Regions from separate parts of the Lysinibacillus sp. CNPSo 3705 genome, predicted to be linked through region 2. Evidence: riboswitches for the same ligand, from Rfam matches in the RefSeq annotation. Region 2 holds a riboswitch; the other holds the start of a gene.
The links. Region 2 has a riboswitch for FMN ahead of ribE (riboflavin synthase). Riboswitches for the same ligand answer to the same signal wherever they lie in the genome.
Positions count from the first base shown of each region.

Region 1 (15,782 bases), on a different contig from region 2:
CAAATAATACAGCGGCTATTTCTTTAATTTGTAACCCCATCATTTTAGATAAATCTTCTTCGGTTATCTTTCCTTTACCGTAAGGAGACTCCTGAACTACTTGCGTCCACGATTGCGCTACTGTTTTGCTTGAATCCCACAGTGTCCCGTCTAAATCGAAAATAATGCTATCTATGTCCATATCCATCCTCCTTCATCAAAATATAGTTGTTTAAAAAGCGAAAGTTTCTCTTAAGGTGATTAAAGTGAACATCCTCACAACAAAAAAGGATTTGGCAACTACTTGTTTACCAAATCCATTTTATCATTATTGAATCGGAATCCAAATTTCAGAGTATGCATCAGGGCTATATGCATCTTCATCAGGGTAAACTTCAAGTTCAGCCGTACCTGCTGGTTTATATGGATTGGATGGGAACCACTCTGAATAAATTTGTTTCCAAGTATTTTGCATCGCATCTGGCATAGGACCATGCACCTCAAAGACAACCCACTTCGATGCAGGTATCTCCAACGCTAACAGATTTTCTCCCACTTCCCCTACATGATCCGTAGCAATCCAGTAATCAATGAAACCCTTTTGTCCTTGTTCTGTATTTGGTACACAAACACCTAGCGTCCCTTTGATGCTTCCGTTATTTAATTGGATAAGTTGATGATCGAAGTTTTTTGAATTCATCTCATTCCAAAAGTGAGGAATGCCTTGCAAGTTCTCACCATTTTGACAATTATACGTTCTTTTTACTCCGACCACTTGAAACTTTTCTTTTTCTACGATTTTATACTTCATTGGTTCTACTCCCTTCAGGCTTACCTGGATGACCAGGCGATTGTATGATTGTAGCTGTCCTTGCTTCTTTCTTGCTTCACTAGGCGTTAGGTTATGCTGCTTCCGAAATGCCTTTGTGAAAGCTTCAGGAGAGTCGTAGCCATATTTGTAGGCGAGATCGATTACTTTTTGCTCTGTATTTATTAACTCCTGTGCAGCTAATGTTAGCCTTCTACGTCTTATATAATCTGCAATAGACATATCGGTTAAAATTGAGAAAGTCCGTTGAAAATGAAAGACCGAAGAATTTACCTCTCGTGCAATTTGCTCTATTGTAATGTCATCTAATAAATGCTCTTCGATATAATTTATTGCTTTTTGAATCGACTCAATCCAACTCAATTGCTCTCACTCCTTGGTTATAGCTTAAAACATCAAAATTAGTTATTCCTGTCTTTTTATGCTAACTTTGGACAGGTAAAAATGAAAGCTTTAATATTTTCTTATCACCATAACGTGTGGTTGATTTCTGTTTCCACTGGGCGCTTCGTTGATGCTGCCGCTTCGTTACACTGCGCTTTCGCACAGATTAAAACATTTGTTGCTGTCGCTTCGTTACACTGCGCTTTCGCACAGAGCAAAGCTTTCTGGGGGGCGTCCATTGTGCCGCTGAAATCTGAGCCCAAGGAGTCGCCCAATCTCCACTCAGTAAGAAACTCCAAGCCGAAGGAAGAACTCGTCGAAGTGACGCAAAGAAAGTCCTTAATATTGTGTAAAATTCTATAAAGAGTTTTGCGATCCTAACTTTAGTTTTGTCAAATTGTCCAGCTTATGTGTTTGATTTCGCTGCTAAATGTGTCAGTTGCGCCGCTAACCAAGGGAAGAACGCCGCTAAATCCTGTTATTCCGCCGCTAAAAATCGTCAGAGCGATGGATGGAATCATCGAAACGACGGAAATCGACCTATATGTAAATAATTAACAAATACAATACCCATTTTTAGATATTATAGGTTAAGATATTAATAAAAAGTTAGATTGGAGGTATTACTATTGGTTAAATGGCAAGGGGCTGCAGGAATTTGCTTAAATAAAGACAATGAATTATTAATGGTTTTGCAAGGAACTAAAGAAGAAGAAAAAACATGGGCAGTACCATCAGGCGGCAAAGAAGTTACTGAAAATTTTGAGACATGTTGTATCCGCGAAGTGTATGAAGAAACCGGATTTATAGTAGACATCGTTAGAGAAGTGTTACATAAAAATAATGATGTAGTAGAAGTTCGCTATTTCGAAACAATCGTTAAGGGTGGACAAATGATGCTACATGATCCCGACGAATTGATTTATGAAATAGCATGGAAATCAAAAGATGAATTACTAGATTTAACATTAACCTTCCCTGAAGATAGACAATTTCTATTATCTTTGTTTCAATAATAGAATTATCATGACTGAGGATAGATGGTGGTAGGAAGACCCTATCGGAATCTTATTACTTGGCATTCCCTCTCGCATATCTACAACCGCGGGTATTTCCCTTTCACCTGCGGATAACTCTTATATTATGATTATTTCATTTTTACTTTTTCAACGGCCGCTTCATATATCAATTCATCATCAATTTTAATATATTGATTTTTCGCTGCCTTACAATAGCCTTCTTGTTCTAAAAAATGCTTGAGTTTAGATTTCTTCGCAAATATTTTTTCAATAACATTCTTCCCCATTCCAGATTCATCACCTGTTCTTGTAGCAATTGATACCCAATATATTTTTGACAAGTTATTTCCCCCCTCTGGATCTCATTTATAAATAATTAAAGCTGAATGTATAACTGTATGTTCCCCTATATATAACGTATTGTATTTAATATCAACTATTAAATACTCGCTTAAATCAAATAGAGCATTATTAATATCATGTTCAAATTGTACAATATCATTATTTTGGATCGTCACTACTTGAGTTGCTTGCGTCATACAGTTTCACCCTTTTCTTCTAATCATAGATTAAAAGGAAGTATTTGTCACAAACTATTTTCGGTAGTAGTCGGGAACGTAAAAGGAGTAGGTAGATTAATATATGGAATATTCGGTAATACATACTTTAAATTCCATTATAACCATGAGATGATTAGAGCATTAAGATGAATCCCTAGATTTCGTTTTAGAGGTGTTATAACCATTTATCTTACTTGGTTATTATTTGTCGATATTGTAGTAACGACAGTACAAAACAAAATATTAGTTCTTGCTTACAACTTTTGTGTTTTAAATGACAGATTTTTGAAATTTTTCGTCTGTCTAAATTTAATGTTTAGCTGGTTCTCTAAAGAAGGCGTTTTAGTATGAATATAAAAGTAACTGCGGAAGTATATAGGTTAGGGATTATGATAGGTTTTTATACTGTTCCGGATGTAATTAAATGGGCTGATCATGTTCTTCACAGGAAAAGCCCATTGATGTCTGTTCGAAATTAAAATTATTCAATGGAGGCTTAACTAATGACGACCTTGCTTCTAAGATATTACTCGGACTGCTATTTATTTCAACCAACAAATTATCAGATGTTATTTCGATTAGTGACCATTTACAGTTAGAAGACAGTAATGAGTGAATAGAGGTTAAAATGAAGTACTTATCGGATGCTTTTTATTTAGCAGACCAAAAAATATATGGTGATTTGAATGAAGTGAGTACCAATTTAAAAATTATTTATCTCAATTCGGAGATTATGTAAAATATTTATCCATATAGCGGAATTTATGAACCATTAAGTTGAAATATGATTGGGAAACCCTTTCGTAGTTCAAATGGAGGGATTCAACTTTGAAAATAATAGAGAGAACAATAATACTATCATGTGCAGCAATATTCCTATTCATTGTTTTTAAAGCCGTATATAATGGTGTACTGTCAAATAGATCTTTATTGAAACCTCAAAGTTCAAATTATTATCAAATAATCGATAAAGATTTTAATAAAACAGTAGACGTACCTTTTACTGATATCACCTCATATAGGGGGAATGATAACTATATTTATATGAGTGTAGATCAAGAGAGTCCTTCACTTGATAATAAAATTGTTCAATATAATCGCAAGACTCAAAAATACAAAACTATATTCAACACTAAATTCAAAATGCCATCAGTTCAAGGGGTTGAATTAAATGATAATTGGTTATTGTGGGTAGATGCCGATGAAAGCGGGTGGCAGCTAAATCCATATTTTATGAATTTAAACACGCAAGAAATTCACCCATTGACGAAAGAAAATGAAGAAAATGTTTTTAATGATTTCCCTGTCCTAATTGGGGACTATGCGGCTTGGATGAAAATGGACAGAAAAAATGAAAAAGCGGAAGTTATGCTTAAAAATCTCAAAACAGACGAAACAACAAGTATATTTCATTTAAATAGCTTTACATCTTTATCTGCAAAGGATGGAAAATTATTATTTACTGATAAAAAAGATCATTTTGGATATATCTATTTGTATGATCTGAAAAGTAAAGAAATAAAAGAATTTAAGAGTTCATACGAATTTATTGGTTGGGCAAGACTTCTGAATGATCAACAATGGGTTTATCTAACATTTAGCGACCCATCTGAACCTTCAACTGGTGATGGTAAGCTAATTTTTTATGATGCTGAGACCAATCATTCGCAAGAAGTTGTGTCGGATATTGATTCGGTAAGTGAACTTAACACTGATTTTAATAATAATGTATTTTTATATTTCAATAATAATGGATTCTATAAAAAATTTAAGATAAAGGATCATCAGTTAGTTGAGGATGGTTTGTTAAAAACACATTATTTTTTAAGATTTTCAGCTGAAAATGGTATTTATATCTACGACCAAGAACTCCCAAATGAAAAATACAAATTAATAATCCAAAGTGAACTCCATAACTAAAAATGGCTATCCCAATCAATGAAAAATTGGGATAGCCTTCTTCTTTGATACACAAGTCTTCGTATTTTCCAAAAAAGTGTCGGAGCCCCAAAGCCCCAACACTTCCCTTTAATACATTTTCAAATATTCTTCCCGCTCCCAATTATGAACACGCGTACGGTATTTATTCCATTCTATTTCTTTAGCAGCCGTGAATTTTTCAAAGATATGATCTCCGAGTGCTTTACGTACGGTATGATCCATTTCTAGTTCAAGGAGTGCATATTCCAATGACGATGGGAGGCTGTCGATATTATTCAATTCACGTTCTGCTCGTGACATTTTATAAATATTGCGATCTACAGCATCTGGTGGTGTAAGATCTTTGCGAATACCATCGAGCCCAGATGCTAAAATAACAGCCATTGCTAAATAAGGATTCGCTGCTGGATCGACAGAACGCAGCTCGATACGTGTTGATAGCCCTCGTGAAGCCGGAATTCGTATAAGTGGTGATCGGTTTTGTGCAGACCATGCTACATAGCAAGGAGCCTCATAGCCCGGCACTAATCGTTTATAGGAATTTACAAGTGGGTTTGTTATAGCTGTAAAGCCGTGTACATGTTTTAGTATCCCTGCCATAAAGCTACGCGCAGTTTGGCTTAATTGCAATTGTGCACGTTCATCATAAAACGCATTTTTATCCCCTTCAAATAATGATAAGTTGAAATGCATGCCAGAACCGTTAACACCGAATAGTGGCTTTGGCATAAAGGTTGCATGCAGTCCATGCTGTGCAGCTATCGTTTTTACAACAAGTTTAAACGTTTGAATATTGTCACATGCTTCGATTGCACTTGCATATTTAAAGTCAATTTCATGTTGACCAGGTGCAACCTCATGGTGCGATGCTTCAATTTCAAAGCCCATTTCTTCTAACTCTAATACGATATCACGCCGACAGTTCTCCCCTAAGTCAGTCGGGGCTAAGTCGAAGTACCCGCCACTATCATTTAACTCAAGTGTTGGATGCCCCTTTTCATCTACCTTAAATAAGAAAAATTCTGGCTCTGGCCCTAAATTAAATGAGCTAAAACCTAATTCCTCCATCTCCTTTAAAACTCTCTTCAAATTGGAGCGTGGATCACCTTCAAATGGTGTACCATCTGGTCTAACAATATCACAAATAAAACGAGCCACCTTACCTTTTTCAGCCGTCCAAGGAAAAACTACAAAAGTATCACGGTCAGGGCTCAAGTACATATCTGATTCCTCAATGCGTACAAAGCCTTCAATTGATGAACCATCGAACATAATTTTATTATCTAATGCTTTTTCTAATTGGCTAACTGGTACTTCAACGTTTTTTATTGTTCCCAAAATATCAGTAAATTGTAGGCGAATAAATTTCACATTTTCTTCCTTGACGCGGCATTTAATATCTTCTTTTGTATAACGTTTCATTCTTCACCACTCCAATGTAATTTTAATTAACACAATTCTTTTATAACTGTTTTTAAAATACATTAAAAGGATGAAAAACACAATATTAATGTAAGGTTTTATTACATGCATTTTATCGAATATATGTATCTTTTTTTCAGATAAATAGAGCCCCTTTGACAGATTCTATCCAAAAGCAGGAGACGCCCTGCAGTATGCGTATACATCCCCACCACTTCTGTACCTATCGCTCGCTTTCGGGTCACTAAACGATATTAAAATAGGTTGCATCCCTTCAAACGGAATGCAACCTACTCACTTTAATATTGTAAAAGCATATTGACAAACACAACGATAATCACAAAAGGTACTACTATTAACATCAGTAATCGATACGTTGAATAGAACCCCTGCCCCATTTGACTTCCTATTAATAATTCCTTCTTCACAAATTCTTTATCAACTACATACGCAATAAAGATAGCAATCAATAAGTTACCTAACGGAAGCATTAAATTAGAAACTAAGAAGTCAGTTGCATCAAAAATCGTTTTTCCAAAAATTGATACATCAGCTAATGTACTTGATGAAAGCGCTGCAGGAATCGCCGCAATAAAGACTACTACACCTAGCAGCATCGTCAATGCAGAACGAGACATACGTCCCTTCTCCATAAATGCCGCTACGATAATTTCATACAAACTGAATGAAGAAGTTAACGTTGCGAATAAAAATAATAATAAAAACATCGCTAAAAATATTTCACCAAATGGCATTTGACTAAATGCTGTTGGCAGAACCATAAACAGTAAGCCGGGTCCAGATGCTGGTTCTAAATCAAAAGCAAATACAACAGGGAAAATCGCTAATCCTGCTAAAAACGATACAAGCACAGTGAGAAGAACAACGGAGCCTGCGGAATTAGGTAAGCTCACATCTTTCTTTAAATAGGAGCTGTACGTCACAAGACAAGAAAACCCTACCGCTAAGCCAAAGAAGGATTGTCCTAACGCTTCTAATATAGCCTTTCCAGTGATATTGGAAAAGTCAGGCCATAAGAAGAATTTAACCCCCTCCATTGCTCCATCTAATGTTAAAGCCCTCATAACAAGCACAATAAACATAAGGAATAATAAAGGCATCATCCACTTATTGGCTTTTTCTATACCATTTTGCACACCAAGTGAAATAACTATTACATTTACTAGCGTAAACAGCCCTAAACCTAGTAATGTAATCCAAGGTGTTCCTACAATCTTTGCAAATAGTTCACTAGGATCAACGGAAGAATCAATAACAGCCCCAGTCACACCAAGGCCACTGTATATAAAGATCCAACCCCCTACAACACTGTAAAAACTTAATAATAAAAAACAGCCGAGCACACCCATGCGCCCAACCCAAGCCCAACCTGTTTTCGTAGGTGCAATTTTTTTATAGGCAGTTACAGCCTCAGACTGTGTACCACGACCTAAAATATATTCTGATAATAACATCGGTAAACCAATCAACAATGTAAATAGAACAAAAATCAGGAAAAACGCTCCCCCGCCACTTTGTCCAGTAACATATGGAAGCTTCCAAATTGCCCCCAGTCCGATTGCAGCTCCAGCCGATGCTAAAATAAAGCCTAGTTTACTAGACCATTGACTCTTTTTTCCACTCATCTCTTCAAACTCCTCTAACTTACTCAACTCTTCCTTATTCTACAATAAAATAATACACTCGACTAGATTAATTCTATATGTTACTTTTGCGTAATATTATCCAACACCTCTACCATTCTACATAAAAAACCTCGAAATTCTGATACTAGTATTACCAACCTATGTATCTGTATATGATTACATAGTTTCTATCATGCGATATCGTGTAATGGGTGCGTTTGTAGGCTGGGGGATAGAAGAACCTCTGAGGATAAACAATGAATGAAATCACACATCAATCTGTGGGCTTGTGCGTAAAATTACACACAAGTCCTTTTGTTATACTTTCTCAATCACTCCAGTAACTTAACAAAAGACGTTGTAGCTCCCATCAAGCAATCTGTGTCAATGAATTAAGTTATGAAAGGTTCGAGGAGTGTCAAGAAAGGATTTATTAAACATAAAAAAGAAAAGATGACTTTTATAGTCACCTTTTCACTTGTAAGCAGAATTTAGTTATTGAATATTTGCTCGTAACGGTGGAAGAATGCCACTGCGTGCGCTCTTGTTAGAGAATCATTTGGTTTAAACTCTTCATTTGTTTTAGTAGTTGTTAAACCATTATCACGAAGGAATTTAATAGCTTCTGACTGAGATAAAGTCTTACCATAATGCATTGAAGCTAAGATACGAGCGAAGTTACCCCGTGTGATATCCTTACCTGCAATGGCTTGTTTGGATGCTGTGTTTGCACCTAGAACTGGTAGAGAGTATTTTGTAGCCAGTTGGTAGTTTTTGTCACCATACCATGTAGTATTAGCTTTCGTTGAAGCTAGTTCTGATGGTTTGAAGTAACGGAATAGGATAGTTAACATTTGGTTTTCCGTTAAGTTAGTGTACGGTTTAAGTAAGTTTTCGTACTTGCCTGTTGATGGGTTTTTCACGTTTAGGTATCCACTAATGATACCGATGTTGACTGCCCACTTAAAATCCTCAGCCCAGTATTGGTTTGCATTGTAATCAGCAAACTTTGATACATCAACGTTTCCCGTTGTTGGCGGTGTTACTGGAGGTGTTGGCGTTGGTGTTGGTGTTGAAGCTGAGTAGTTTAAATAACTTGATGCTACATACCCCTTTGTCCCGTCATTTCTTTTCACAGGATACCAAACAAAATGGTTTTTCTTCGTTGATACTTCTTCATATTCAAAAGGACCCGTAATGGTAACAATTTCGCCTTCACGTAAAGTACCCATAGCAGGACTATCCTTAGTAGGTCTTGTCCTTAATGTTACATTAGTTGTTGTTGCACTAACTTTCTGATTTGTTTTAAAAAAATACTTTGATTTTGTTAATGGTACATCAAATTTATAGTTCATCGCTGAAAATTTAATATTTTCCCTGCTGTTAGAATCATATTGAAAATGTTCGCGTTTAAAAGGCAGCTCTGTTAAGTCTATTAATTCCAATTTCTCAATAATTCGGAGAATTCTTTCTTGATAGGCATTTGCATTTCTTTCATTAGTTGCTTGGACAATTGGACTATTTACTGGTTTAGTACCGTTATAAGCCATGATAGCGAAGTACCAATGTTCCAATACATCTCTTTCCCCACCGTTGATGCTAGGCAAATCCTTCCGCTTAAACATATCATCTAGAGTCTTTACACCAGCTTGAATATTATAGACAATATCGCTTTTTAGTCTATCTTGATCGTAGCCAGCTTGATTTGTAATTTGCATAATGCCAATTCCATTATCTGCTGTCACAATCGCTTCACCTTTACTATCGAAATGACGCCAATTTCCACTTTCACCTTCCGCTATTGCCTTCACAATTTCAGGTGGAACATCATAACTCAGTGCTGTTTCGGTTAACAAACAGTTCATTGTGGAATAATCAGGGTTTACATTCGATGCCGAATCATACTTACATGTATTTGCAATATTATTAGCTAATACATTTTTATCTATGTTTATAGATAGAGAGAGGGTACCAATGGCAATCACACTAATCAAAGGTTTCAATATCTTTTTCATATGTGATTATTACACTTCCTTTCATATTTTTTAAAGATAAAAGATTCAGATATATATTATCATAAACCCAATATTTGAGATAGGGGTAATAGTCAACATTCCCTTTATTTAACATTTTCAAGTGATAAATGATATCTCAAACATATATTGTTTAATTTTAATTCGGTGTAAATAGCGATTGTTGGATTTTTACTTTTTTGTGAAATAAGTAAGCTTCCTAAAGTCCATTGAAACAAGCCCAAGCAAAATCTATCACGCTCTGTAAGCTTTCTACGATTGTTGTTGTAAGCTGACTCAAAGTTGAAACAATTGAGTTACTTTTGGAATCTAAAAGCAACATACCAAAATGTCACCTTCGTACTTTAGTGGTATATAAAAAGAGGGAGGAATTGCCTCCCCTTATGTATGATGTTATAGGTATTGCTCTTAGCAAAAGAACCATCTTTCTTCGAAACATTCTATCAACCTCAATCAAACCTGCTAGTTCTAAATTCTGAATCAATGCACGAATTCTTCTCTCATTTCACAAACAACGTCAATTATCTCATTGTTGAATACAGTTGCAGGAGCATAACCAAACATCTTGCCTACGATATTTCAGATACACAACGAGCAAATTCAAATACACTTATAGGTAATGTATCATCCGTTGAGAAAAATTAGACCTTCTTCTCCCTCTCGATTGTATTGTAGAAGTGGTTTCTTACATGTATATCGCCCACAATATCTTTTAAGAAATTCCTTCGATTGAGATTCGTCAATATCTAGTAATTGTGTTACCTTAATACCATCTTGTTAGGTCAGTGTATATTGCTTAAATTCTGTAACTCTTTCTCATCTAAAAAATCTGCAATTGCAAATTTAAGCAACAAAAAACACCTCCTAGACTTTAACAGTCCAATGAGGTGTCATTACTTGAACACTATCCTAAATCAAACTTTATTCTAGAAATTAACTCATATACATAGAACGCTGATGATGAATCCATTTACGCATTGTTGTGAATAGTAATGCCATGAGAATAGTAATTAAAATACCTTTCACAATGTTAAATGGCAAAATACCAGCTACGATCATTTTATATAGTGAATCACCTACAACAGGCTCCATACCTAAAAAGTAAGTGTACATAGGTAAAAATACAACATAGTTAAGAATGCTCATTCCTACTGCCATTACAATTGTTCCAGCAGCTAAACCTCCGACAAGGCCTTTAACTGTTTTGGAGCGATTAAATACAAAGCTCACTGGTAGAATAAATAAAATACCTGTTGCAAAGTTCGCGATATGTCCTACCGGTACTCCCGTTGGCGTGCCTGAGAAAACCCAGTCCAACACATTTTTAAATAATTCTACTAAAATACCGGCTACAGGTCCCATAGTAATCGCCGCTAATAATGCTGGCATATCACTGAAGTCCACTTCCAAAAACGCTGGAAACGGCGGAATCGGGAAATTAAAAAGCATTAATAAAAACGAAATACTGCTCAGCATGCCAATCGTAATATACGATTGAAGTTTAACATTTTTCTTCATTGAAAACTCTCTCCTCTTTGCTGATTCAATCTCGCAAGAAGAAAGGTTACGACCTAATCGATCATCATCATGAAAAAACCCTTATGCAAAGAGCATAAGGGAGAATAGGCAAGATTAAAAAACGCCATTAATTAACTATTTTCTGAGCATACGCTGTGTGAAATCACATCGAAAAAACGCTCGTACATAGTTAAATTCATAACAATGAATGACGATCGTACCTCCATCTTCTCCCATCCAGACTTTAACTGTCGGCCTTGGAATCGCACCAAGTCAGCCATGCAAAAAAATATTTGCACAGGTCGCGGGCTGAAGAGCCTTTCGTAAATATGCGAGCTAATATGTCTTAAAGGAAACATTAGCGATTTACAACTCTATTACCGCCGGTCGGGATTTTCACCCTGCCCCGAAGATGAATCATTATTTTTTTGTTTCATAGCCTTACTATAATGAATTATTAGAGAAAAGTAAATAGCTTTGCTTAAAAAATTCCGATTAAACTTGTATGCTTTAAGCGCATGAAAAGAGCTTAAGTCCATATCCATCTCACCACCTATTGAGGTGAGAGACATTTCTGTACAGGATGCAGGATGCTTTGCTTTCGCTGCAATAATAAGAGCATTCACGCACATATAGTGGCGAGAATGCTCCAAAAAATTTCTTTAATTCTATTTTTGTTGTTAGGCTGTTTATGGCATATATCGTTTATTGGCTCCTACAGGCTTTGGCAAGAAGTTTTTTAAATCAAATCCTTCCCAGCTTTCCTGTACAACATTGTCTAGACGTATTTGTTGTTCAAAACTTGCAGCAGTAAGCATCATAGCTTCTATCATTTGAGTTGCACGAACAGTATCCATGGTCGTTAAATCAAGCGGCTCATCAAATGTAACAATAACACCTTCTGCTACTTCTTTCACACTGTATGTTATATTTTCCGGTACAACTGGAACGTATACATCATCATTTTTATTTCGCATAACGGTAAGCGCTTCTGTAACAGTGGAAAAAGTTTTACGAGTATCGGGTGATAAATATTCAGCTCCATTTTCATCTTTATATAAATAATAATTAAAATGATTTGCGCTTGTTAAGGTCATAGACTTACTTGGCTCTTCATCCTTAGAAAATTTGTAGGCTGTACCATCAGAATTTTCAAACTCAACATCTTTATACTCTGAATCTGAGAATGTATCCTGTAAAGTATCTAAATATTCTTTCGTATCTGCTGAAGCAACATCATAATCATTTTTCTTCGGCAAAACATGAACGAGTTTATCGCCCTTCTCCTTCAATTCTCCTTTATATGGATGATAGTTAGTAAAACCATTTGCTTTTTCATCAATTTGCGGCGCATACTTTTCATACATTTGTAATGTTGTAGGCTTTTTCTTCGGAAAATCAGTAGCTACTCGTTCATTTGGAATGATATACGTCATCGGCACGCTTTTCTTATCACGATTGGCCAAACCAATATGAAATACAACTGCATCTGTTAAATCTTCCGCATAAACAGATGATCGTAGAGACATGATCCTTGAATGTTCTGCTACGATGTTGTTGGATTCCATCATCTTATCATGGTTGATAGAGCTTTTCGCTACATGATCGTCTGGCGATATTGAATATTGAGAGGTTTCAGGCGCATTAGCCTGGTCTATTTTTGTATCATTATGATTTAGCAACGTCGAGCCTGTAAATACTGTTAAAGCGAAAACTGCTGCAACACTCATAAAAATTGGCCATTTATGAACTTTCTTCTTTGTTGCTGTCTCTGTACTTTCTTGTTGTGGAGGATTACCGTGTTGTTGCTCTTGTGCTGTTATTTCATCATCTATTGGTTGTTGTATAGCTCCTTGAAGATGAGCATTATCCTGCAAGCGAGCATCTGTCAATAATCGATTTAATATTTCTTCTTTTGAACGGCGGTCAGAAAGCTTAGGGGCATTATTTAATAGATGCTCAAGTTGGTCATCATCAAATTGGTTATGTGTCATTGCCATTTCGCCTCCTGTTCTCTAACCTGTTGTAGCTGTTGTCTTAAAAATTTAATAGCACGATGCTGAGTGGTTTTTACCTTCGCTTCTGTCCAATCTAGTATTTGTGCAGTTTCTGCAATCGATAAATCTTGAAAGTAGCGCATAATAATGACCATTTTTTGGTCACCAGTACAGTGTTCAAGTGCTGATTGTACCTGCATAAATTCATCACTGGCCTGCAGCACGTCTTCCGGTGATGGTGTGGTTGAATGTAGCTGTTCCGTTTCCCAATCAAAAAAATCAAGTGAATGTTTTTGGCGTACAGCCTGCTTTCTAAAATGATCAATAGCGACATTTTTAGCAATAGCAAAAAGCCAAGTCTTTTCGCTACTATTTCCTGCGAACTGATCATATGAGCGCAAAACGCGAACATAAACCTCATGCGCTAAATCCTCAGCAAGTGTACGGTTTTTTACTAAATAAATAAGAAACTGGAACACATCTTGATGATATGCATCGTATAATCGATGGAACACGGAGTCATTCAAAGCACTCCACCCCCGTTCTCTTTATATTTGTCGTCTAAATGTCCACAGAAGTTACATCCAATTAATACCACTCTTTATTAATATGAATCAAAAGGTAAATAAAAGGTGAAGGTAGTCCCCTCTTTTAGCACACTATCTACCATAATATTGCCCGAATGTGCCTTGACAATATTTCTAGCAATAGCTAAACCTAGGCCAGTTCCGCCTTTAGAACGTGTACGCGCCTTGTCTGCTTTATAGAAACGTTCAAAGACATATGGTAAGTCCTCTTGAGGAATACCATGCCCTGTATCCTGGACAGATATTTTGGCAAAGGTTGGCTCCTGCTCAACCTTCACTGTTACTGACCCTTCATCAGTATGACGGAGAGCATTATCCACTAAATTCGTTAATACTTGTTCAATTCGATCCTCATCTATACTAATCGAAGCTTCGTCATTAAATTCACTGTCAAATATTAGGCGAACATTTTTCTCTTTTGCAACCTGTGCAAATTTTTGAGTAATACGTTCAAATGTCGAATTAATTGGAAGCTCATCCTTGTACAGCGTCATATGCCCCGATTCCATACGCGCAAGATCTAATAAATCTGTTACGAGACGTCCCATACGTTTCGATTCATCATAAATAATTTTTGTAATCTCATTACGTTCTTCTTGATCCTGTATAAAATCATCATCCATTAAAGCCTCTGAATAACCTTGGAGCATTGAAATTGGCGTCCGTAGCTCATGAGACACATTGGCAATAAAGTCTGAACGCAGTTTTTCTAAACGATGCTGCTCCGTCATATCACGAATAACCGCAACCGCTCCACGTATCGATTCCTCACTATAAAGTGGGCTAATCGTAAACGTATAGTAACTGCCATCCATTTCTATTTCTTCTTCAAGCTTATCCTCAAACATCAGTACATGATCGAGCATATGATAAAGCTCAGGCGGAATTGGCTTCGCACTTTGTGACCCCTTATTGACAAACCACTTTTGCATTAAACGGTCCGCTGGTGGATTACTTAATAATATTGTACGATCACGATTAAAGGTAATAACTGCGTCTGTCATCGATGTTAATATATTGGAAAGCTGTTCATTTTCTTGGTTGATCACTTCTAAATTGTGTTTCAATTGACGGCCCATTTGATTAAAGGCAACTGCAAGCTGGCCAATTTCATCATTTTGTGTAGTCGGCATTTTCGCTTCAAAATTCCCTTTAGAAATTTCAAACGCCAGCTCACGCATTTTACGTAATGGTGACGTAATACGTGATGAAAGGAAAAACGCAAAAAATGTCGTCAACACAAAGGCTATGAAAGCTGATAGAAAGACAATTTTCGTCGTCTCTTTCGATGTTTTATGCAGCGCATCCGGACTTTGATAAATAAAGACAGCTCCGTGTACAGCATTTTCCACATTTAGCGGGAAACCGAGCACAACATACGATTCCAATTTTTCTTCGTCCGTGGAAGATGGCATCATCATTTCCTTAATAATCGGTTTATCTGATTGAAAAACTTCTTGAAACGATTTATTGGCTAAAATCATATCCTGTATTTCTTTTTTATTGACACCTTCCTGCATAGCGAAAGAAACTCTATCATGGTTAATAGCAATAAGCGCATTTGTACTTTCAGGTAAAATATCTTTTAATAATTCCGAAGTCGACTCTGCTGTTTCATTATCATCTACTATACTTGCAACTGTTGCTGCAGTTTGACGCAAGGAGCTTTCTGCTTGTTGCATATGGTAATTCTGAAGAAACTCAAGCATTAAAACCGTGAAAACAAACAATACAAATGAAACGAGAAGCAATATGGTTACCCATAGCTTCCCGACAACACTATTCCATATTCTATTCATTGACAACCTCAAATTTGTAACCAACGCCCCATACAGTAACAATCATTTTTGCAGCGTTTTCAGATACA
Region 1 covers NZ_JAQZSD010000007.1:20,542-36,323, forward strand. Annotated here, with positions in the region: gene PVA17_RS04170 (HAD family hydrolase) at 1-181, opposite strand, end outside; gene PVA17_RS04175 (AraC family transcriptional regulator) at 308-1,171, opposite strand; gene PVA17_RS04180 (NUDIX hydrolase) at 1,879-2,208, shown strand; gene PVA17_RS04185 (hypothetical protein) at 2,340-2,552, opposite strand; gene PVA17_RS04190 (sporulation protein Cse60) at 2,574-2,750, opposite strand; gene PVA17_RS04195 (TolB-like translocation protein) at 3,600-4,691, shown strand; gene glnA (type I glutamate--ammonia ligase) at 4,800-6,134, opposite strand; gene PVA17_RS04205 (sodium-dependent transporter) at 6,434-7,780, opposite strand; gene PVA17_RS04210 (SH3 domain-containing protein) at 8,272-9,795, opposite strand; gene PVA17_RS04215 (ECF transporter S component) at 10,747-11,331, opposite strand; FMN riboswitch at 11,553-11,749, opposite strand; gene PVA17_RS04220 (RNA polymerase subunit sigma) at 12,021-13,325, opposite strand; gene sigX (RNA polymerase sigma factor SigX) at 13,322-13,855, opposite strand; gene PVA17_RS04230 (ATP-binding protein) at 13,933-15,714, opposite strand; gene PVA17_RS04235 (response regulator transcription factor) at 15,707-15,782, opposite strand, start outside.
Region 1: it holds a riboswitch for FMN, as region 2 does, so the genes downstream of both, PVA17_RS04215 (ECF transporter S component) here and ribE (riboflavin synthase) in region 2, are expected to answer to the same signal.

Region 2 (15,782 bases):
AGTGTCGTTGATTCCGAATTAAATCCTTTTATTAGTAAGACAGCCGCTACTATAATAAACATCACAACCGCCGCTGCCTTTAACGCACCAAAAATATTTTGAAATTTTTCAAAGCCCTTCATACCCGTTAGAATAACGGCTAACCCAAGTGCAGCATAAATAGACGCAGCAACCCATAATGGAAGCGCCGGAAACCACAGCTTTGTGAAAATACCAAGCGCCGTCAATTGGCTACCCATAATGAGCATCTCAGAAATCAAGTAAATCCAGCCATTACTAAATCCTGCCCAATTGCCAAAAGCCTGCTTTGCATACGTACGGAATGATCCCTTATCCGGATTATCAACTGACATCTTAACAAGGGCATCATAGACAATATACGTAGCAATGGCCGCTAACAAAAAAGGAATCACAACAGCAGGACCACTCTTATGAATGGCCATACTTGTCCCAAGAAAAAAGCCTGTTCCTAGTGTACAACCTATACCGAGAAGCGAAAGCTGCCACCAAGATAACCTTCCTTTACTTGTTTTAGATGTCATTTTGATCAAGCCTCCTGCCTTTTTTTGGCTACTTTCTTAACAATGGCAATGTCATGCAACGAATGCCACCACCGCCTTTTTCAAGCTCTGTGACATCAATTTCTAGCAAATTTTTCTTTTGTAATAGTGGATGCTTCGTCCAGTGCTGCTTCGTTGCTTGCTTACTAATTAACAGTGTTTCGGGATTAAGATTAATAAAATTGATATCAGGGATTGTCTTATATTTTTCAAGCCAGTAAACATCAAAACCATGGTGATTTAAAAATTGCTCGGCCATTTCAAAACGATGTGTTCGAGTTGTGAACACGTGTACAGGAAAATACCGCATAAAGTTTTTAGCTATTAGCAAATTAGCGTTCGTCACATTGCAATTCATATCTAAATGCAGTGTATCGGAGCGTCTTGGCAAATCAATGATCGCAATTTCCGAAAACCCTTCTTGGAAGATACAATCCTTGATACTTTCCACAGCCTCTAACGTTGTTCTCATCCCAATATTAATAAGTACGGCATCCTTATTTAAAATCAGCACGTCTCCACATTCTAAAGCAGTCGAAGGTTGTTTATCTTTTTTTCCGGAAACCACTTTTCTAATAATGAGTGTGCATGTGGATACTCCGGACGCCTTAGCAAACTACCCACCGCTCCATAGAACATGCTATTTCCTATTACACAGGCTAGATCGCGAACAAAGTATCTATTAATAAGCTGTTCACTCACTGTTTTTACATCAGTTGATAGCTCTTCCGAATAATCAATAACCTTGACACCTGCATTTTCTAGTGTCGTCTTAAATCCCATGAAATTGTCCATTGCTTTTACATGATTAACAGCAGCATCCCATCCTACATTTTCAGCTATTGTTAAATCTGGTACATCGGAAGGTGCACAAAGCATAACAACCTTAAGTTCTTCATGCTCCGAACAACAATTCGGCTGAAATGAGTCCATCATGTATTCCCCCTGTCTTCATGACTATCTTTGTTAGCGTTACCATTGAGATTGGGATTATACAAATCAAAAGAGGATTTTTTTGTTATTTAGACAATTCATATATATAAGGAAAATACAATTTTAGAAATGAGTGGTACTATGGAATACTATAAATTTTTAAGACAATATGTAGGACACCAACCCATTATTTTACCTGGTTCAGTTGTAATAATTCTTAATACCACAAATGAAGTGTTATTACAAAAAAGATACGATGGAGGTTGGGGGCTTCCAGGTGGTTTGATGGAACTAGGAGAAAGCTTAGAAGATACCGCAAGAAGAGAAGTGTTAGAAGAGACAGGTTTAATTATAGAGGACCTAAAGTTATTAGGTATTTTTTCAGGTCCAGAATATTATCTTAAAGTTTCAAATGGGGATGAATTTTACTCAGTTACGGCAGTCTATTATACAAGAAATGTTAAAGGCGATTTAGTTATTGATTATAATGAATCAGAAACTATGCAATATTTCTCACTATTCAAATTACCGGATGGATTAGATGGCAGATATATTTAACCATATATAACGCAGTTAATTATAAAATAAGATTTAAAGAGAAAACTTATATGTCTTCTCTCATTAGAGTGTTGAAAAGCTGTTTTAAGTAAAAAATGCTACTTTTTATTTCATGGAAATCAATTCTAAATAAACTGTTTATTCCCAACTTTTATCAATGAAAATATTGGTGATAAGCTTGCTCAGCGTCCGTTTCGCTCGTAAATATTAACATATCATCTGTTAGCGGGTAATACGTCTCAAAGAGAAGTAGCGCTAGCTCCTTTGGATTATCTGGATTGTTCACTACTGCAGCTTCCTGTATGTTTACTACTTGCTGAATAGATGGATATTGATAAAAAATGAAAACTATATCCCCTGCCCTATATTGCTGTTGTTTCATTCCATCACCTTCCTATGCCTTTCTTCTAGTTTGGTGTAAGAAGAGATTAATTATCATTAAGTTTAAAAATTATTTAATTGCAAATAAAGCTCTTTAAATCAAAAGTGGCGGCAGATTCTTTTACATTATGGAACGCCTCCGTTTCATAATGTAGCTTTGTGCCAGATGGGGATGGCGCTTCGCCGACTGATCACCAGCCAGTTTCTCTTATAACATCAAAAAAGCAAGTCACCTTTTAATGATGACTTGCATTACTCTTCAATTTATTTCGTCAAATCAATTTTTTTATGCAATAAATAAATAGTCATACCACCAACAGTCATGGATAGCAACTCCCCAACACCTACAGTAAACCATGTCGCCCAAAAAGGAAAATCATTGAGAATTGTTAATTGTCCTGCAACGGTAAACATTGATACAGCGAAAATCAATGCAGTAATAACCATTTTCATTATATCATTTGTTATATTTTTCGTTACGCTGCGGCAAAGAATTAAAACTAGAAATGTCGCTATTCCACCAATAGGTACATCTAATACCCACGTTGGTGACATGAAATTTGCGAGTACTACTCCTAGCGTCACAGCTAATACATAGCGCTTATTATAGAGGGCCAGGTAGTTAAACATTTCCGACAAACGTAGTTGAACTGCCCCAAAACTAATGACTGACAATAAAACTGTTACTGCCACATATAAAGCTGCAACAAGTGCCGTCTTTGTAAGTTCGGTTACAGAAGCACGGCTGGAATCTTTTACAATAGATGTATGCAATTTTATTCTCCTTTGTAAAATAGCATATCCGCTATTTTAGTAATAACTACGGCCAAAGGAAGAGAGCTTTTCACCCTATCTGAAGTGCCGCAGTGCAAGCTGAATTTTGCTTACTTGCGTATTATAGCAGAACAATTTACGATTGAACAATACTATTTAGTGAGCCAACCGCCATCAATCGGTATAATTGCACCGTGTATATAATCAGCTGATGGACTAGCTAAATAAAGAGTTAAACTCGCCACTTCACTTGGTTGGGCCCAGCGCCCAGCAGGCGTTTCATCGGCGACCCATTTTGCAATCGCACCATCACCTTCAAAATCTGCTTTGTTCATCGGTGTTTGAATGGCTCCAGGTGCAATGGCATTGGAACGAATTCCTTCACGACAATAATCTAAGTCTAACTGCTTCGTATAGCCGACAATTGCATGTTTGGATGCTGTATACGCTGCGCCCCCACCGCCAGCAACAAGCCCAGCGATAGATGCCATATTAACGATTGTGCCTGATTTTCGTTTAACCATATGAGGTAATATTGTATTTGTCACAAAATAAGTACCTTTTACATTGGTATTCATAATTTTATCCCAAAGCGCCTCATCTGTATCAAGCGTTTTAGCAAAGCCATCTAATACGCCTGCGGTATTTAATAAAATATCTATCTGTTTAAAAATTGAAAGCGCCGCTTCAAATGCTTGCTCTACATCGTCCTTATTGCATACACTGCCTACTTTATAGGCAAATTGTTCAGGATATTGATGATGTAGACTTTCTAACCCTTGCTCATCTAAATCAAACCCGAATACACTCGCCCCATTTTCTAAAAATGCAATAGCTTGGGCTTGACCAATACCTGAAGCAGCCCCCGTTACAAATACCGTTTTACCGTTATATTCTTCAAACTTCATACATATCTCTCCTCAAAAAACAAAGAAACCACCTCATTTGAGATGGCTCTTTCGATTAATTGACAATTACCCAATCTTTCGCTAATAAATCACAGACTGTTGGTGTGAACATTGTATAGCCCTCACCACGTACATTAATTAAAAAATAAGGATTCAAAGCCTCGCCATCATGTTCGCTTTGTGCAACAAGCTTCACATATAATTCAGCACCGCCCCATCCTTTACGAATTACTTTTTCTCCCGCTTTTAAGCGTGGTAATATTTCTTCAAACGTCATTTAAATTCATCCTTTTATTTACTTGCTTTATCGGATTAGTATACTGGAAATCTCATATGTTGACAACCTATTCAATTATGCCTCAGCATAATTGTAGCTGTCCGCAACGGGTCAACAAAGCGGCCGGAATCATCTTTGTACTTAGCCTACGTGAAGTAGTCAGTTAGCCGTTAGCGCATAGACACAATGATTTTTGGCAACATCCTATATAAGAACTGCATTCCAATTCTGTGATATTTCATAGGCTAATAACTACTTGAAACAATTCGAGTTTAATGTAAATTCATCAACGTCAACGTTAGGGCCAAACTTTGACATTTCAAGCCTTCAAGTAATTTTCTCTACTCACCTTATATCAATCCATTTTCTTCTTCATTTGCACTTGCTCTGTCTTTACCTCTAGCCCATTCTCCATCAAATAGCTCGCCGCTGGATTGCTCGCTAAAAAGTTAACTGTAGCTAAATTTACTTTGTGATTTGTAATGCTTGCGATAAAGTGTGGTATATGTTCTACCTTGCCATTTTCTAATAACACTAACTGATAAAGCACTATGTGGTCGATTGCTCCATCCATATCCCATACGATTTTATATAACATATAACCAAGCGCTTCTTTATTCTCGTTGAAAAAAACTTTCGCTTCACCTTGTTTATTACTTTGCCAGCTACATTGCCAAGGAACATCTTCCTGGTAAAAAAATAAATAAGGAAGCTGCTCTGGCCGAATAGTTTCCACATGAATTGCGGCTCGTTCCTCTACTTTAGCTTCATATTCGCCACTTAAAAACAGCAATTTATTTGTAATTGTATAGCCATGCTTCTCATATAACGCAATGGCTACTTTATTCTCTTTTATAGCTTCAAGCGTTGTAACTTCTACATTCTCTCGTTCATAGATGGCGTTTGTTTCTTCCATTAAAACACGAGAAACACCTTGACCGCGATAGTCGGGAGAGATACCTGTTCCACCATTCCAAGCGATTTTCTTTCCATCCATTTCTCTAAAGCCATTTAATACAATGCCTACAGGATTATTTCGATCAAATGCGACAATTGAAAGCTCTGGCGATAATCCTTCTTTAACGAGGCGGTTTAAAAACATCTCTTCATTCATTTCTATTTGAACAAAATATCCCTCAAAGCCTTTATTCCAAGCTTTTAAAACTTCCGCTAAAGTGCACTGTGAGACTGTTTTTATTTCCATGCTTTTCCCCCATCCCTGCTTAATTAGAGCCATTACCTAAAAGTGGTAGATCTTCTAAAGTTAATTTTTTTATTATTTCATACCCATTTCCAGGACCATTTGGCCTAACAATAACCATTCCCATATTAGAAATATTCCCTAACCCAACATCTTCGGGAAAGCTATGGGCAACGATCACTTGATTCGTACCATGTGGTGGCTTTCTTTCTAACATCGATTGCAGATTTGATAATATATTTGTTTTTTCAACGATAGGTATGTTTCCACCCAATTTATAAATTTCATACCCGATTGGATCAATTTGGATATAGGCATATGGAAATGCGAGCTGTGCCGTTTCAATTGTACGACAAAACGGACTTGCGACAATCGGTGAACTGATCGGGATTTGATAATAGCGAAGCATTTGTCCAAAGTAAATGGCCTCCCTTCGCCCAACGTCAGACAAATTTCTTTGCGTATAGCAATCTTGAAAATTTAAATTTGTCTGATCTACCCCGACAGTCGCTTGGCCATGCCTCGCATACAAAATGAATCCACCCTTTTTCAATAAAGAAAGGATTGATTTATCCAAATATTTCATCTCCTCCTAATAGAGTACCATTTTGATTATTAATAATATATGAAAAGAATCGCTCAAAAAATGTAAAATGAAAGTTAAAAAAGCTTTTTACATAGTGAGAGTTACTTCAGCAGTAGAGCAGCTAATTTAATCCGCATTCCCTTTATTTGGCCGGTAAACCTCCCCATTTAGCCGTTTTGCGTAAGATGAAACTTTATTATATGGGTACCGTCTGGAAAATACGGGTTTGTAACGCTAAGCCCTTTCCCAAACGTTACCCCTTTAATTTAATCCAATTCATCAGATTTTTGAAATCTTATTCTATCCTTATTTGTTGGAATTCCATTATTTACTTTTTCCCATCTGCCATTTTTAAATAATTCGTATTGTTCAAAAGCAAAAGGCAATCCGTTTGCTGTTGATCAAGAATTCCACAATTTTATTGAGCACAAATAACTTTAAAGAGCCTTATTACAATAAAACGAAATCCACGGCTTTAGTGATTCTAGGGGGAGCAAGAAGATAATCTATAAGGGAATGTAAAAGGGCTTGGAGCAGTTCGAGGATTATGCTAAGTTTGAAGCTTTAAACGGATGGCAGATGAGTTAGGAACACGGCTAGAAGGAGTAGACTCGATAAAAGCAACTACTGAAATCAAAGATTAGCGAGGAATATAAAAACTATTTTAGAGAGCGTTGCTTAGAAATGCGGGCGTATTATAATTGCAAATAAAGCCGTCGGATTGGACGGCTTTATTTGCATTACTTTAACGCTTTATTTTTATGAAGTTTGGAAATTTACTTTATTGGAATGGTAACTATTGCTGTTGTCTCTAAATGTTTTGATGAATCGATAGAAATTTGACCGTCGTACTTATTAACAATTTCATTCACAATAAACAAGCCCTGCCCTCTTATTTTACCAATTCCTGGCTTTTTAGTGGAGAAACCTTGCTTGAATATTTGCCCTGCCTGTACAATATTTGGTCCAGTATTTGTAACCTTAAATTCATATTGATTATCATCAGCTTTACAGCAAATTGTAATTTTTCGTTGCTCTTCCGGTAATTCATTTGCCGCATCAATCGCATTATCTATTAAATTCGACAAGATTTTGATTAAATCCGTCGTTTTAATTTTATTAAATGCATCCTGTGAGACTGAAAAATCCATATCAATATTATGATTTTGTGCAGTTAGTTTTTTCGTTTGTAACAATATTGCCAAACCAGGATGATCAATATTTAATTTGAGTGACCTAATAGCCTGAACCTCTTTGGAAAGTGAAGATAAATATTGTTTGGCCTGATCAGGTTTGTCTAATTGCAGAAATCCATGTAACACTTGTATATGATTGGTGAAATCATGTCTTAAAGAGGACACGGAAGTGATTAAAGTTTTAATTTCTGCTTGATATGTATCCTCTGTCGCTCCAACTTCCTTCGCTACTTCTTTTTGATACCATCTCTGTAAGAAGAAAACAGAGCAGATAACGATTAAAATGAGCAAACCATTAAAAATAAAGATAAAAAGATTGTCTTTGATAACTTTTCCCTTGATGCCATTTAATGTGTCTGCACTAATATCAATTCCTATGTATGCAATAATCTTTCCTGCTTTATCTTTGATCGGTGCACCAACAGTTAAGTAAGACCCGTATATAGGATCTGCTATTACTTCTGTTACAAAAGTTTCTCCTTTAAAAGCTCTTTGCACTTGCATCTCGGGTACTGTACAGTCCATTCCGATATCAAAGCCTTTAGATTCAGGTGGTAAACCCATAATCATTGCTTTGGATACCTTTGGATTATCAATCTCTAATGTATAAACAAATAAGGCACCTATTTTTACTCTTGCATCATTTAAGTAATTTCTTAATTGCCAGTAATAATCGTTTTTCACAGGGTTATCTAAAAATTGTTTGTACGCCTCTATATCAATTGAAGATGCAATAGAACTAGCAGCTTCTAGACTTTGGTTAGCTATTGACTCTTCAACTGTCTTTTTCATTTTTATGTAGGATGTAAAGATGTTTAAACTTGTAAACAATATTAATAAGATAATTGATAGTAGTAAAATTAGTTTTATTTTTCGTGTTTTCATACAAACTGGTACTTCCTCATCTATAGACATGAATAATGCCTTAATTTAGTTGGGCTTGGCCTTCGCATAATGACGTCCGGAATCGGCTTTTTGTTATGTATAAGATTCCAGATTTTTCGCCTCTCTAAATAACACTATTCGTTCTTATCTTATCATCCCAAGCAAGTTTTGACTATTACCAACCCACTTTATTTGCCCCTTACTTTTGGGCTATCTCCTTCCCGTATTAATGTTGGAGAAGTCTTGTTCAGGACTGATAAAATTCTAAAACAATTTTTATTCTTCGAGCGAAACACCCTTCTAGTTGCAACCATTAGTTTAATAATCCTTCCCTAGAAAGTAAACTAAAAAGCCAAACAAACTTTTATCATGCCCCCTTTCTTATTATATATTACTTATTCCATTCCATCTTTGTTGTTTAGATCAATTCAACCTTTTAACCTTTTAGGAAGCGTTAGAGCTTCATCCAAATAATCTTTAAAGGAAATTGTAATCGGTTCAGCGTCCTCTCCTAAGATTGACGGACCCTTGAATATTTTTCTCCTTCATACTCGTTGCTTGAATTGTAACAATAACCATGTGGAAGTTCTCTTCCAATATATAATGTTGAACGAAAATCAAAGTTTCTAATTTAATTTCCGTCTTACAGCACATTTCTGGAAAGGTAATATTATAGCAACTATACATATCAATGACGGAATTCAGCGTTTGAAGCTAATCCAACGGCCAAGTCTTCCTTTTCTTGCAAAAGACTAAGGGCATGAAATCGTTTTGCCATTTGGATACTTTTTTCTTACCCTAATGTAATTGACTTTTTAAATTCATCGTAAAGCTTCAAGTTAATAAAAGGTCAAGTGAAATAAGATATAAAAAGATCAGGCCTATAAAAGCCCGATCTCTACATTTTAAATATTTATTTTTTCCTACTCGATGTCCTTGTCTTATCCTGTACATTTAAAAATTTAGGTCGCGTACGATAACCTGCTGGAGATAAGCGAAATAAAGATTTTTTTATCTCCTGCCAATCTAAATCTGCACCCATATTTAAGAATGGAACACCTAATACTCGTATATTCGCAGTATAAAGAAGTATGAAGAACACCGAAATGAAAAATCCAAATAACCCAAAAAAGGCAGATGCTAAAATGATGATAATCCTGAGAATGCTCATTGCTGTTACGATAGACTGATTGATAAGTGTATAGGCTGCAATACTGGAAGTAGCGATAACTACAATCATGGAGGGGCTCGTAACACCCGATTTAATGGCTGCATCCCCAATAATCAACCCCCCAACAACACTTATGGAACCACTAATAACATTGGGTAAATGTATATTTGCTTCTCGAAATAATTCAAACATAAAAAGCATCATTAATGTTTCAAGAATAGTTGGAAATGGGAGACCCGTTCTTGACTCAACAACTGTTGCCAACAGAATGAATGGCAATTGCTCTTGATGGTAGGTTGTAAGTGCAATCCAAAAACCTGGTAAAAGTACACTTATTAAAATAGCTATTATTCGTAGTATACGCTCCATAGAACTTATAATAATCGGATACTCATTATCCTCACCGGATTTAAAGAGTAACATTGAATTTGTAGGTGTAATAACGGCGTATGATACACCATCAACTATGATAATAATGCGCCCTCTACTTAATGCTTGCACAGCATAATCAGGACGTCCAGTATAATCATGTCTTGGTATAATTTTAGTGCTTTGTTCAATTCTTTCCATCAATAAATCCCCACTAAATACAATATCCGTATCAATTTGCAGTAGCTGTAATTTCAATTTCTCAAGCACCTTTTGATTGACGACATCTTCAAAATAAAGTACAGCTACGGTTGTTTTGGAGCGTTTACCAAGTTCATATGTTTCAACACTTAATGAATTGGTAGGTAACCGTTTTCGTATTAAAGCAATATTAATAAAAACATCCTCAATAAAATCATCTCTCGGACCTCTGACAACTAATTCAAGAGTTGTTTCTTTAGGCTCCCGATTTGGTTTTTTTGCGATATAACTCGAATACAACAAATTCAGATTTTCAAAATATAGTAAAACATGCCCTTTATAGACTCTAGTTATCGCATCATCTTTACTTGTTATTCTCTGAAGATGAGGAATGTGTAAATTATTTTGTATATGTTCCTCTAACAATTCCTCCGATTTTCCAGCAAATAATGATTGTACTCGTTGTACAATAACAGTCTGCAGTAACCGCTCATCCATCATTCCTTCACATTTTATCAAATGTACTTTATGTTGCTGAAATAAATATTCTTGGAATATTACATCAGCAGAGCGTTGAAATAGTGACTTCAAAGATTTCAAATTTAATTCTTGTTGCATTGAAGAAATATCCCTCATCTCCTACTGAGTCAGCTCCTAATTAGTACATTTATGAGTAATAACACAAATACACTTACGGCTATTTTCCCCATGGTCTAAAAAAATATGCAAGAAAACTTTAAAGTTCATAATGCTTTTTCAGAATAATTCACCTACGAATTTTTCATACTATTATTAGAAAAACTTATCCAATCATCTTCTTTAAATTCGCCATTTCAATAGCAGACATCGCTGCATCATAGCCTTTATTTCCTGATTTAGTCCCTGCACGCTCAATCGCTTGTTCAATACTTTCTGTAGTAACAATGCCAAAAATAACAGGTACATTTGTAGTTAGTGATACATTAGCAATTCCTTTTGCTGATTCATTACATACATAATCATAATGTGTTGTTGAGCCACGGATTACTGTACCTAATCCAATTATTGCATCATATTTCTTTGTTTCGGCTAACTGTTTTGCAATGAACGGAACTTCAAATGCACCAGGAACCCATGCGACATCGATAGAATTCTCATCCACACCATGTCGCTTTAAACCATCTAATGCACCGTCTAATAATTTGCTTGTAATAAATTCGTTGAAACGACCAACTACTACTGCTATTTTTAAATCCGTACCAATCAATTGTGCTTCAAATGTTTTAACCATTGTTCTTTTCTCCTTTTATATAGACATTTTATTTTCTTCCATTATTTGTTGACGACGATAAGTGGCCAATGCTTCTATGGAGATCATTTTTAAATGATGTAGCGCTGCATATTTAACAAGGTCATTAAAGCGAAGCATTTTGCCATTGTCCCCCATAATTTCACAAATAATGCCCGCAGGAATACTATGACAAAGCTTGGCCAAATCAATTGTAGCTTCTGTATGCCCTCTACGCTCTAATACACCATTTTCCTTTGCAACTAACGGGAATACATGACCGGGTCTACGAAAATCCGTAGCTTTCGCTTGTGGTTCTAGCATTTTTTGTATAGTCATTGCCCGTTCAAAGGCACTAATTCCAGTCGTTGTGTCTACATGATCAATACTAACGGTAAATGCCGTTTGATGATTATCTGTATTAATACTAACCATAGGCTTTAATGCTAATTTTTGTGCAAGCTCCTGTGAAATCGGCGTACAAATAAGACCTCTTCCATAAGTCGCCATAAAATTAATCGTTTCTGGGGTCATAAATTCCGCAAGTGCGAGTAAGTCCCCTTCGTTTTCTCGGTCCTCGTCATCTACTACAATAATCATCTTCCCTTGTTTTAAATCCTCTAATGCTTCTTCAATTGAATGTAGCAATATCGCCACCTCCAGCTCGTAAAATGTATTAGATCCATTATGCCTCGGCATAATTGCGTCTAAAATCTTGCAGATATTTGGACTCTACTAGAAGTTAAAACCCGTTTTTTGCTAAGAAGTCTCTTGAAATGGTTGGTGCTTCCTGTCCACGCTTAAGTTGATGCAAAATGTATTTTCCAACTAAATCGGTTTCAACATTGACGAGATCACCAATTTTTTTCATACCTAAAATAGTTTCCTTGTATGTGTGAGGTATCAGTGATACTGTGATACCGTTTTTCTCGACATGGAAGAGGGTTAAACTCGTTCCGTCGATTGTAATGGAGCCCTTTGGTATACAGTAGCTCGTTAACTCCTTCGATAGTTCAACATCAATATAGACTGCATTTGCTAATGGTCGCTTGCGCACTATTTTCCCTATCCCGTCTACATGTCCGGATACAAAATGACCACCGAAACGTCCATTAGCCGACATAGCGCGCTCTAAATTTACCGGATCTCCAACTACGAGCTGCTGTAAATTTGTTGCGCTCACTGTTTCAGGCATTACATCCATCGTTAGCTCTTGTTCATTAAAATGTATCACTGTTAAACAAACACCATTGACCGCTATACTGTCTCCGAGCTTTACATCCTCTACCATTTGCTTTGAAATTACGGTAATTTTCATACTTTGCCGATCACTTTGCATGGTTTTTACGGTACCAATATCCTCAACAATTCCTGTAAACATTTTTTCACCTGCTTTCAATCATTTAATAAATTTCCGTTCAAACAAAAAACCCCTTACATGAAAGGGGTTTGGGAGTTTATCTACATAAGACGTCAACAAATAAACCTTATGGATATAATATTTTTTCCATAGGCTGTCATCTCATCGTTCTTCTCCCATCCAGACTGTCACTGTCGGTTTTGGATTCGCACCAAATCAGCTTGCGCTCACGGACTTTGAATTTTTTCATCACCGCCGATTGGGAATTTCACCCTACCCCGAAGAACTACTGCTATTCAATTTTTTAGCTAAATAAAACAAAAACTACTTCCCGCTATAAAATGGGAAGTAGTTAACATAAAAGCATACTCAAAGAAACCTTATAAACTCAAGCGAATTTAAAAAGCTCATACTTTTACCCTTCTCCCATCCAGACTATAACTGTCGGTTTTGGATTTGCACCAAATCAGCTTGCGCTCACGGACTTTGAATTTCTTCATCACCGCCGATTGGGAATTTCACCCTACCCTGAAGGATATTTTTATTTAGCTATTTCTAACGATAACACTATTTTATTTTATTATCCAGATAATTCTTAATAGAAATTTTTTTCTCTACCTAATTTCGCTTTCATAAATTTGTACTAACGTTGGTTTTTTTCTTAAATGAAGGAACCTCTAGTCATTTAGCACGTTACTTTATAATGGCATTTTTTTATCTGCTTAACATTAACAATGAACGCAACGAATATGATTAGATTCCCTTCTCACATTGGAGGTTTTTTTATTGCAAACCATCTTGAAAAAAAAATCGTTTAACAAAGTCATATTTTATACTTTTATCGCAATTTGCTTTATCGCTTCTGTTTTTTTCGTTTATCACAATGAAGGATTTTATGACCGTCCAATTGCAGAAGTTATAAAAACAGAATTAAAAGAATCAAATCTTGTAACGGATATGTATGAAAATGATGATCATTTATATACTCAGCAAATTACAGCTGTATTAAAAAATGGTGAAAAAAAAGGTAAGCTTATTCATTTTACCAATGAGTATTCAGCATCTGGAGCCTTTGATCAAGAGTACCATGTTGGACATAAATTATTTGTTTCTATAAAAGCAAATACAAACGAAAATGGAGATTTAACTGGGACAATTTTAGACGTAAAACGTGATCAGTTTGTCTTGATAGTGGCGTGGATTTTTATCGTTGCTTTGCTGATTGTTGGGAAAAGACAAGGGTTATTTTCTATCATCAGTTTAGTTGTAAATTCTCTTGTCTTATCCTACGCTTTAGATTTATATATACATTCCAATATAAATTTGATAGTTATTAGCGGGGCATGTGTTCTTTTATTTACAGTCATTTCTTTAATTCTCATTAACGGCTTGAACGAGAAAACATATGCGGGGATTGTTGCAACACTTATTGGAACATTTATTTCGTTATTGATTAGCGCTTTAGTTTTGTGGATCACAAACGAGAACGGAATTCGATATGAAGAGATGCAATTTTTAACGCGCCCATATCGAGTAATTTTTATGGCTGGGTTATTTATTGGAGCACTAGGAGCTGTAATGGATGTCTCCATCACAATGGCTTCTTCAATGTTCGCTTTATTTGAGCAAAACCAAGATCTATCTGACCAAGCACTGAAAACCTCAGGAATTGATATCGGGAAAGACATTATGGGAACGATTACAAGTATTTTGTTTTTTGTTTATATTTGTGGCTCAATCCCTATGTTGATTTTATATTTGAAAAACTCTTATCCATTGGGGCAAACACTTTCCATGAACCTTTCATTAGAATTAGCGAGAGCCCTAGCAGGGGGAATCGGTGTTGTCTTAACGATTCCGATCAGTTTATACACTTCTATTTTTTTCATTAATCGAAAGAGGGCAAAATAATGAATGTATTAGTATGGTTAACGGCCATTTTATTCATATTAATGATTGTTATTGGTGGGAAAAAAGGTGTACGTTCTTTTCTATCTTTATTTTTAAACTTTGGAGTGCTCTTTATAACTATCTTTTTAATGACCAGTCAGAAAAATAGCCCGATTTTATTAACGCTCATTGCCTGTACCGTCATTAGCTGGATTAGCTTATTTTTTATTAATGAAATGAGCAGTAAAACGGTAACTGCATTCATTTCTACAATGATTACGATTGTAATTTTATTACTATTCATTGTTTTTGTAACGGAGAAATCAATGATTCGTGGATTCGGGGAAGAATCCTCTGAGGAAATTAGCATATTTTCCCTTTATATTGGCGTCAATTTTGTGCAAATTGGCGCTTCCGTTATTATTATGAGTACGATTGGGGCAATTTTGGATGTTGCTATTTCCATTGCTACTTCCATGCATGAGATTCTTCATCATAATCCTTTCATTAGCAGAAAAAAATTATTTACATCAGGTTTAAGCATTGGAAGGGACATTTTAGGTACAGATACAAATACATTATTTTTCGCCTTCTTTGGTGGTTATTTAAGCTTGTTCATATGGTTTAAAGATTTATCTTATTCAATTGGCGAAATCATTAATTCTAAAGTATTTACCACTGAACTTATTATGATATTTTGCGCAGGCATTGGCATCGCACTTATCATTCCTATTACTTCCTCGGTAAATGCCTATTATTTAACAAAAAAACGAGATACAACACAAGATGCTTCATAATAGTTGTACCTGTCACCCTGCTCAATACCAACGGATGACAGGTACATTTTTGTCCATTCAACTACATAATAAAGATGATTTCGTTATTGATTTCAACGCATTTTTCGGTACAATATTTACCAAAGAAGATACCTTACTCCCTTTCATCAAAAAAAACATTTACCCTTTAGTAAAAAAATTATTCATCAAGGGTAATTTACAATACGCTGTTTCATATCCTGTATAATCATGTCATTATTTTTTGAATAGGCAGTAACATTTTCAAGAAAAAACGTCTTTACAACTAGATTATAAAGGAGAAAATTTGTAATGAAATATATTATCTTTGATTTTGATGGAACACTGGCAGATTCTACAGCAGTGTTTACATCAGCTTGGAATACGATTGCACAAAAATATAAATTTAAAGGAATAGAGTTAAAGGAAATCGAATCATTAAAAAAATTATCTATAGCGGAGCGCAGTAAA
Region 2 covers NZ_JAQZSD010000006.1:72,151-87,932, forward strand. Annotated here, with positions in the region: gene PVA17_RS03905 (amino acid permease) at 1-542, opposite strand, end outside; gene PVA17_RS03910 (arginine deiminase family protein) at 571-1,074, opposite strand; gene PVA17_RS03915 (hypothetical protein) at 1,086-1,496, opposite strand; gene PVA17_RS03920 (NUDIX hydrolase) at 1,635-2,051, shown strand; gene PVA17_RS03925 (transcriptional regulator SplA domain-containing protein) at 2,206-2,433, opposite strand; gene PVA17_RS03930 (QueT transporter family protein) at 2,697-3,206, opposite strand; gene PVA17_RS03935 (3-oxoacyl-ACP reductase) at 3,359-4,114, opposite strand; gene PVA17_RS03940 (DUF2829 domain-containing protein) at 4,170-4,391, opposite strand; gene PVA17_RS03945 (GNAT family N-acetyltransferase) at 4,747-5,595, opposite strand; gene PVA17_RS03950 (histidine phosphatase family protein) at 5,615-6,178, opposite strand; gene PVA17_RS03955 (Spo0B domain-containing protein) at 6,955-8,259, opposite strand; gene PVA17_RS03960 (spore germination protein) at 9,173-10,618, opposite strand; gene ribH (6,7-dimethyl-8-ribityllumazine synthase) at 10,803-11,270, opposite strand; partial or broken gene ribB (3,4-dihydroxy-2-butanone-4-phosphate synthase) at 11,322-11,915, opposite strand; gene ribE (riboflavin synthase) at 12,010-12,648, opposite strand; FMN riboswitch at 12,792-12,917, opposite strand; FMN riboswitch at 13,042-13,167, opposite strand; gene PVA17_RS03980 (YibE/F family protein) at 13,414-14,538, shown strand; gene PVA17_RS03985 (YibE/F family protein) at 14,538-15,314, shown strand; gene PVA17_RS03990 (HAD hydrolase-like protein) at 15,624-15,782, shown strand, end outside.